DNA from 2 places in the Paenibacillus graminis genome. Region 2 is predicted to be linked to the other one. Evidence: predicted binding sites of a transcription regulator. Region 2 holds the regulator's gene; the other holds the start of a gene.

Region 1 (4,424 bases), 870 kb from region 2:
ACTTTTATCTAAATGAATATGAGGGCAAAAACATCAATAACAGGCTGTTCGTTCCGTTTGACCTGGTCAGCGATTTTCTGGGATACAAAGGGGAGTGGAATGCAGCAACGGGCCGGCTGAACGTGGTCAGCAAACCGCAAAATGCGATCACTATAAAGACGGAGAGCATCGTCAAGGACCATAAAGACGCACCGGTCAAGCTGGATTACCCGCAGTTCAGCGGGCTTGCGAATGCCGAGGCGCAGAAAACGATCAATGACACGATCAAGCAGACCTTTACCAAGTTTGCAGCCGAAGCGGAAAAAGAGATTGCGAATAAATCCTCAGATGATCGGCCATATGAGTATGACGGCGGATACGTGATCACTTACAACCAGGACGGCATCCTAAGTCTCATTACACAGCAGTATGAGTACACCGGAGGGGCTCATGGTATGACCTACCGCAATGCGTTTACCTTCTCTCTGAAGGACGGCAAGCGCCTGCTGATCGGGGATGTGCTGAAGGCCAACCCCAACTACAAAAAAGAGCTGAATGCCAAGCTGTCCAAGCTGTTTAAGGCTGACGGCGGCTACCAGGGCGGTTTCAACGGCCTTAACACTGAGAAGAACTTTTACGTGAAAGACGGGAAGATGGTAGTCTTCTTCCAGCTCTATGAATACACTGCATATGCTGCAGGTTTCCCTCAGTTTGAGTTCACCTTTAAGGAATTGCTGCCGGATGGCAGCAGCCCGTTCGCCGGGCTGAAATAGTACAATTTTTAATAAAATAACAGATGAGTCCGCTCCGCGTATGACGTGTATGGACACCTTTCTGTTACCTAATGCCTCCCCGGTTCATAAGCTAAAAGAGAAACCAGCTTATACGCAGGGGAGGAAAGAAGAGATGAGCTATCAGTACACGGCCATTGGCGATTCCTTGACGACCGGATTCGGAGCGCTGCCTGGGAACGGATTCGTGCCGGTGTACCGCAGAATGGCTGAGGGACGGCTGCGCGAGCCCGTCGGCGCTGTGAATCTTGGCATCAATGGATTAACTACGGCTGCGCTGGAGCAGCGTCTGAACAGTTACCCCATATTCCGCCAATCCATCCGGGATGCAGAGATCATTACTATATCGATCGGTGGGAACGATCTGATCAGGGCAGCCAAAGCTGTGTCATTTCGTCCGAGTGACCTGTCTCCTGCACTGGCGCGGGCGCTTCACGAATGCAAAAGAAATTTCGGTGGGATTATGGGTTCGCTCCGGCAATTGAAGAACGGAAGCCGACAGCCCTACATCATCCGGATAGTAGGACTTTATAATCCTTATCCTCAGCTAACGGAAGCTACAGACTGGGTACGCCAGTTTAACGCCTTTGCTGCGGGTTATAGCAGCAGTGTATGCGGGTTTGCCTCCATCTATCATGAGTTTGCCGGCAATGAGCGCAGCCTGCTGTCTCTGGATCATGTGCATCCGAATGGAAGAGGTTACCGTGTAATCGCCGGTAGGCTGGATTCTCTGGGTTACGGGCGGCTGGGATGACATGCTTGTTATGCAAATACAGAAGAGGCTGCACCAGACCAATGGTCCGGGCAGCCTCTTTGTGATGTGCTTAAATTATACGCCTGAAGGAAGCGTCTTCTCGATAACCTTATCGACAATACCATATTCAGCTGCATCAACAGCACTCATGAAGTAGTCGCGGTCTGTATCCTTCTCGATGCGTTCCAGCGGCTGGCCGGTACGTTCTGCGAGGATACGGTTGAGCTTGTCGCGAAGCTTAAGGATACGGCGGGCGCGGATTTCGATGTCCGTAGCCTGTCCTTGAGCACCGCCCAGCGGCTGGTGAATCATAATTTCGCTGTTTGGCAGAGCGAAGCGTTTGCCCTTGGCACCGGCATTCAGCAGGAAGGCTCCCATGGAAGCGGCCATACCCACACAAATCGTGGAAACATCCGGCTTAATGTACTGCATTGTATCAAATATAGCCATTCCGGCTGTAATGGAACCGCCGGGGCTGTTCACATACAGGTGAATATCCTTATCCGGATCCTCGGCAGCCAGGAAGAGCATTTGTGCGATGATGGAATTGGCTACCACGTCATTAACCTCCGTTCCGAGGAAAATGATGCGGTCCTTCAGCAGGCGGGAATAGATGTCATAAGCGCGCTCGCCGCGGTTGCTCTGTTCTACTACCATAGGAATATAACTCACGTGGAAAACCTCCTTGAATTGGTTCTTCGAATGTGTTCATTGTTACTGTTACCGTAATAACCACATGATAAACAAATTCAAACAAAAAGTCAAAGAAAGTCAAACTTAGTTAATAAAAAAAGAGCCAATCAGCGGCTCTTTGGTTAAATACTATAAGTAGGTGCTGCTAAATTATGTACAAAATAGAAATTAATGGCGCGCCCGCCAAGAATCGAACTTGGATCTCAGGCTTCGGAGGCCTACGTCATATCCATTGGACCACGGGCGCAACAAAAATTATTATAATCTATTTATGGATTAATTGCAATGGATTAATTCTGCTGCTGCAAAAATAACTTCGTCTTGCTCGTTATAGTGGCCGCTAGTTCGGGAGAGTTCCCGCATAGCCGTTCATACCTGCCGGGATTTTATGAGCTGGTCACGGGACTTTCAGCACTTTCCTTCGTGCGGCAGATGTATAAGATGAAAAGAGGTTGAGAATTATACTCTCGGAAGACTTGCACTCCGCGTAATATTTGGGTAGAATATGGGTGGGACTTAAAAAGTTAACCCGGGACGTTTTAAGACCATGTACAAGGGAATAAGAGGAAGACGAAGTTGCAGGAGTGAAGGCATGCGTAATTTATTAGAAATCCAAAAGCAGCTTCTGCCTGATCTCATGGAAACCCTTAAGAGACGTTACACGATTCTGCATCAGATCATGCTGTCCGATATTATTGGGCGCAGAACGCTGGCCGCTTCGCTTGATATGACCGAGCGGGTACTGCGCGCCGAGACGGATCTTCTGAAATCGCAAGGGCTCATTGAGATCGAGAGCGTAGGCATGCGCGTAAGCGATGCCGGACGCAGACTGCTTGACCTGCTGGAGCCAATCGCCAAGAGCCTGTTTGGCCTGGATGATCTGGAGGAGAAAATTCGTACAACGTATGGTCTGAACAAAGTTATTGTTGTACCCGGTGATTGCGAAACGTCGCCGTTCACCAAGCGTGAACTGGGACGCGCGGGCGCCAAAGCACTGCTCGGCGTACTGCGTTCCGAAGATACTGTTGCCGTTACCGGCGGTTCAACGCTTGCTGAAATGGCAGACCAGCTCACACCACCAATCCCCCTTTCCTATAAGAATGCCTGGGTTGTCCCGGCACGTGGAGGGCTGGGTGAGAGCATGGAAATTCAGGCCAATACGATTGCTTCAACAATGGCCAAGAGGATTGGAGCCAATTACCGCCTCCTCCATGTACCTGATTTACTAAGTGAAGATGCGTACCAGTCATTGGCGCTCGACTTCAACATAGGGGAGATCGTGCAAATCATCCGCAGATCGCGTATTATTGTACACGGTATTGGAGATGCCATTGAAATGACCCGCCGCCGGAAGCTGGATGAGGCCACCATCTCAGAAATCCAGGAAGAAGGAGCGGTTGCCGAATCTTTCGGCTATTATTTTAACGAAGAGGGGCAAGTTGTCCATACCATGCTGACCATGGGGCTCCGCCTGGAAGATATCATCCGCACCGAAGTGGTTATCGGTATTGCTGGAGGCAAACGCAAGGCTAAGGCGATTCATGCGATGCTGCGCTTTGGACAGGAGGATATACTCGTTACCGATGAGGCGGCTGCTGTCGAAATTGGCAAGGAAATTGACAATCAGAGCCATACGGTCCTATAGTTTCCACAATATGGGGAGCAAGCGAAGGTATTATGCATTATACTTAACATTGTTGTCTTGACAAGCTTAACGGCTTGTCTTGAATAAATAAAACGAAATCTAGGAGGAACTATTCAATGAGTGTAAAAGTTGGTATTAACGGTTTTGGACGTATTGGACGCCTTGCATTCCGCCGTATTCAAAATGTAGAAGGTATCGAAGTGGTAGCAATCAACGACTTGACTGATGCTAAGATGCTTGCTCATTTGCTTAAATATGATACAACTCAAGGTAAATTCCAGGGAGACGTTGAAGTACATGACGGCTTCTTCAAAGTGAACGGCAAAGAAGTTAAGGTTCTGGCGAACCGCAATCCAGAAGAACTGCCTTGGGGCGACCTCGGCGTTGACATCGTTCTGGAGTGCACAGGCTTCTTCACAACTAAAGAAGCAGCTGAGAAGCACCTGAAAGGCGGAGCTAAAAAAGTAGTAATCTCCGCTCCAGCTACCGGCGACATGAAAACCGTTGTATACAACGTTAACCATGACATCCTGGATGGTACTGAAACTGTAATCTCCGGCGC
Region 2 (4,424 bases):
CCTTGGCGGCAATGCCGTCTCCTTCACGAATCAGTCCGAGCAAAATATGTTCTGTCCCAATGTTGTTGTGTCCCAAACGAACGGCTTCTTCCTGCGCCAGTGCGAGCACCTTTTGTGCGCGTTCCGTAAATCTTCCAAACATCATATCCCCTGCACCTCCACGGATAATAAATATCTATAATTAATGTTGTGATCCCAGTGTCTCCCGGAGCAGCTTCGCCCGGTACATATCGCGTTCGGTGGCCGTCATCTCGTCTCCGAACATTTTTTGCAGAAAGCCCGGCTGTGTCTTCACATTCAGCTCGTTGAGCACTGAAATCGACGGTCCTTCCAGAATCCCAAGATCAACTCCCAGCCTTAGGTCGGAGAGCCGCTGTGCGGACTCCTTCAGCTCCATCACGGCTGCATAAGACAAAATCCCGTAGGAACGTTTGATTCTGTCCGTAATCCGCAGAGCCGAATCGGCCAGCAGGCGCTCCCGTGCATTGCGCTCATGTTCTATAATCTGGGTGACTACGCTGTGCAGATTCTCAATAATCTCATTTTCAGTCTGCCCAAGCGTAATTTGGTTGGAAATCTGAAAGATGTTCCCTACTGCTTCGCTGCCTTCACCGTAAATTCCTCTTACTGTGAGTCCCACCTGATTCACTGCGGATAAAATCCGGTTGATCTGGTGAGTCATGACAAGTGCAGGTAAATGCACCATAACCGATGCGCGAAGCCCTGTGCCCACATTTGTGGGACAGCTGGTCAAATACCCTCTTCGATCATCAAAGGCGTAATTGACCGAGCCCTCAAAGATATCATCAATGGCTGTCGCCCTTACCCAAGCCTCTCTAACCTGCAGACCAGGGAACAGGCACTGAATGCGCAGATGGTCTTCTTCATTAATCATGATGCTGACCGACTCATCCTCATTCAGGATAACCGCACCGCCCCGGGAGTCATTGGCCAGATTAGGGCTGATGAGGTGCTTCTCCACAAGCACTTTTTTGTCCAGCTCATCGAGCTCATCCAGCTTCAGCAGTTGAAAACTGCCGAAATTCGAAGCTGCTTCCCCCTGAAAAACAGGAGCAAGCTGCTTCAGCACCTCTTCCGACTGCTCTGCCGAAGCCAGTAAAGGGAAGGGAAGATGCTCCAGATTGCGGGCGATCCGCATCCGGCTGCTGATGACAATTTCGGAATGACTGCCGCCGCAGCGCATCCAGTCACTAAGGGCTTGTTCGGTAAACCGGAGACTTGACATGTCTTATCCCCCCTATATATCAAAGACTTTACTCTTGTGGCATTTCTTTTTCAAGTTTTCGGATCTGGTCCCTCAGCTCAGCTGCGGTCTCAAATTCCTCTTCTACGATACTTTGCTGGAGCTCCTGCTTCAGCTCATCAATCTTGCGTTTGCACATGATCTGCGCTCCCGCCCGTTTGGGAAGCTTGCCAACATGAGCGGTGCTGCCATGCACCCGTCTGAAGAGCGGGTCCAGCGTGCTGTCAAAGTATTTATAACAGGAGCTGCAGCCAAAACGCCCAAGCTTGCTGAACTGGGAATAAGTCATGCCGCAATTCTCACACCGCAGACCCTGTACAGTCTGGGCCGCTGCATTTTTTTCCTTGCCGGCTCCTTCCAGGTCCAAGAGACCCGACAGCAGGCTGTGGATAGAGAACCCTCCAGCCGTTCCCGGAATTAGCTCACCTTTCTCACGCGCACAGCTTTCACAAATATGAAACTCCGTCTTTTCCCCATTCACAATCTTGGTGAAATGAAGTGTCGCCGGTTTGACCCCGCATTCCTGGCAAAGCATAAGCGGTGTCCCTCCTTCAGATTTGACCATTATTTGCCCAATAAGGAGATTAGCATGGCCTTCATTAGCTTGGCACGAATCTCATCCCGGTACGGCAGATTGACCGTCAGGCATTCCCGGGAAACAGCGGCGCGCAGGAGACACGCTTCACGCTTGGTTAGAAACCGGGCCTCCTCCAGCTGATAAATCAGTCCTTCGGCGGAATTTTGATCGATATCCTTTCCTATTGTAGAATTGAGATGGGCGTACAGTGCCACATTCTGCGGGAGCTCGAAACGCTGAATCCGAATGTAGCCGCCGCCGCCGCGCTTGCTCTCAACTACATAGCCCTTTTCCAAAGTAAAACGTGTACTGATGACATAATTGATCTGAGACGGTACGCATGAGAACTGGTCCGCCAGGTCATTACGCTGAATTTCCACCGTACCTTCGGGACTTTCATGCAAAATATTCTTCAGATATTGTTCGATAATATCAGAGATATTACGCATCACTCATCCTCCAGTGTTCAAAGCTTATAGTACCTCTTACCTGTGCTTCCGTCCGGTGATGATCTCTAAGAACTTAACCCAAGTGTATTAGCCCGAATCGGGGTGAACCCAGCATTAAGCTTCCTACAGCATCTAGCCGGAGATAAACCAAAAAAGCCATTCATGAAGAGCCTGCCGCCATTGTGTTGTTGCCTTTCATCAGAGACTGATTCCGAGCTGCGTTGACTTTGACTTTCTTTGACTTTTTTCATATTATAACACATTCTCACTGAATTCCAAGGGGTTGCTTTTATTTTTTACTTTTTTGGCGTATTGTATTCCGTTCTTTCTCAACTAAGCGGCAAATTAATCGATCCGCAGGGGATTGTATTGGCTATAATTTGTAAAAAGCTCCCCCAGCTTCTTCACGAAGCCGGGAGAGCCCTACACTGCAGGATCAGAAAAAATCAAACAATGCTGTTTTAGCTTGGGGAATAACCTCTTCCAGCCAATCTAAGCCAGAAGAGCTTGCATTAAGCTGTCCGTACTTTGCCAGTTCCGCAGGCCGCTTGTAACCCAGTAGTATAACTGTGAGTGCTCCAATGGTGCAGCTCAAATCAGCAGCGGCCTTCTCACTATCCAAACGCTCAAAAGTTGCCGCCCCCTCAGCATTCACACTCCATAACCACAATCCGTTATTCCAAGGGGCCTGCTCATCTTCAATATACAGAGTCCGGCTCTCAAGGCTGTTGAGGCTCTGGAAGGTAAAATTCTCTATAAAGGTCCGCGCATTCACAATCCGTGCCATAAAGTATGGATAATTCTCCTGCGGAATCCGCGGATCCGGGAGCAAATAAGGAAGGATATCATCAGAAGGCACCAGCTTGAGCGAAGCTCCGGTAATCATCGAGTCATGGTTGGCCAGAAACGTCCACAAGCCTTGCCGCGCCTGTTCGTTCAAATAGATAAATTCATCAATGATTAGTTCGTTCTGCACTATTTTATACAGCACATAGCCTTCCGGCTCACCAAGCTCTGAGTAAAAAACACCATGATGCGTTTCCGCATCCAATACTCTATGCTTCCACCACTCCTGATCGCGCTCAAGAGTGCCATTGTATTCCGTTGCGAAGCGGCTGTACAGCCTTTCCAGTATTTCGAGAGCGGCTGAGTCCCGCTTCACCCTGCCCTGAATTTCAGTTTTTCGCGGAAATTTGTCCACAGGAATAGAGTACTTCTTATACTCACAGTAGACTTCCCAGCCGAATTTACGGTAAAAGGGGATCAAAAACGGATGCAGAAAAGACAACGTCTGTCCCGACTCATTCATCGTTTGCAGCGTATGTGATAAAAGCTTGGCCACAAGCCCCTGCCTGCGGTTCTCCGGCCATGTGGATACTCCGGCTATTCCACCCATAGGAAATACTTTGCCTTGTATGTAGACCTGAAGCGGAAGCAATGTCAATTGTGCACCCAGCACCCCGTCCTCAAAGACTCCCCATACTCTTTCCGGCCTGAACTTCTGCCTGGCTTCAACTCTGTCTTCGCCCGCAACCTTATATTTAAAAGCATATTCGGACAAGCTCAAGGCCGCTTCAAACTCCTCGGATTGCAATTGCCTGATTTCCACTTCCGCTCACCTCATCAAAGTTAGTATTAGTACTCTCTAGGTGAGTATAACAAGCAAAACGCCTCAGCGCTAATCCGCCAGAGAAATTCTAATCCCCACAAGTTATCCACAGATAAAAAACAAAACAATTCACGATCAAACGACTTTATATATCTACAAAATAGTTATCCACCATTTCCGGGACATTATCCACATAATCCACTTTTTATCCACAAAAACCGTGAATTACTAGGGTTTCCGCTTGACTCATCCACATTCTTATGTATTTAAGCTGAGAATTGGTGTATAGATTGCTTGCTGCAATTGTATCCACATGTGTGCAACTTTTCTGAAGTTGCTGAAAATTATCCACAGCTTTTCCACAACCCTGCACAACGCAAAAAAGCCACTGTCAGTAACTCAACAGTGGTCATGTGCTTGGCGGCGTCCTACTCTCCCAGGACCCTTCGGTCCAAGTACCATCGGCGCTGGAGGGCTTAACGGTCGTGTTCGGGATGGGTACGCGTGGAACCCCTCCGCTATCGC

What was found. Region 2 encodes CtsR, which represses protease genes until heat stress. Its sites were predicted from a motif close to ATGGTCAATAAAGGTCAAACA; they were not measured.
Region 1: the regulator CtsR is predicted to act here: its motif matches at 2,282-2,302, upstream of clpP (ATP-dependent Clp endopeptidase proteolytic subunit ClpP).

Annotation. Positions count from the first base shown of each region.
Region 1 is NZ_CP009287.1:175,288-179,711, forward strand. It holds gene PGRAT_RS00870 (PdaC/SigV domain-containing protein) at 1-752, shown strand, start outside; gene PGRAT_RS00875 (GDSL-type esterase/lipase family protein) at 886-1,524, shown strand; gene clpP (ATP-dependent Clp endopeptidase proteolytic subunit ClpP) at 1,600-2,196, opposite strand; tRNA gene PGRAT_RS00885 (tRNA-Arg) at 2,390-2,464, opposite strand; gene PGRAT_RS00890 (sugar-binding transcriptional regulator) at 2,810-3,862, shown strand; gene gap (type I glyceraldehyde-3-phosphate dehydrogenase) at 3,979-4,424, shown strand, end outside.
Region 2 is NZ_CP009287.1:6,473,408-6,477,831, forward strand. It holds gene clpC (ATP-dependent protease ATP-binding subunit ClpC) at 1-145, opposite strand, end outside; gene mcsB (protein-arginine kinase McsB) at 182-1,246, opposite strand; gene mcsA (protein-arginine kinase activator protein McsA) at 1,275-1,799, opposite strand; gene PGRAT_RS28145 (CtsR family transcriptional regulator) at 1,829-2,290, opposite strand; gene PGRAT_RS28150 (GNAT family N-acetyltransferase) at 2,727-3,899, opposite strand; rRNA gene rrf (5S ribosomal RNA) at 4,315-4,424, opposite strand, start outside.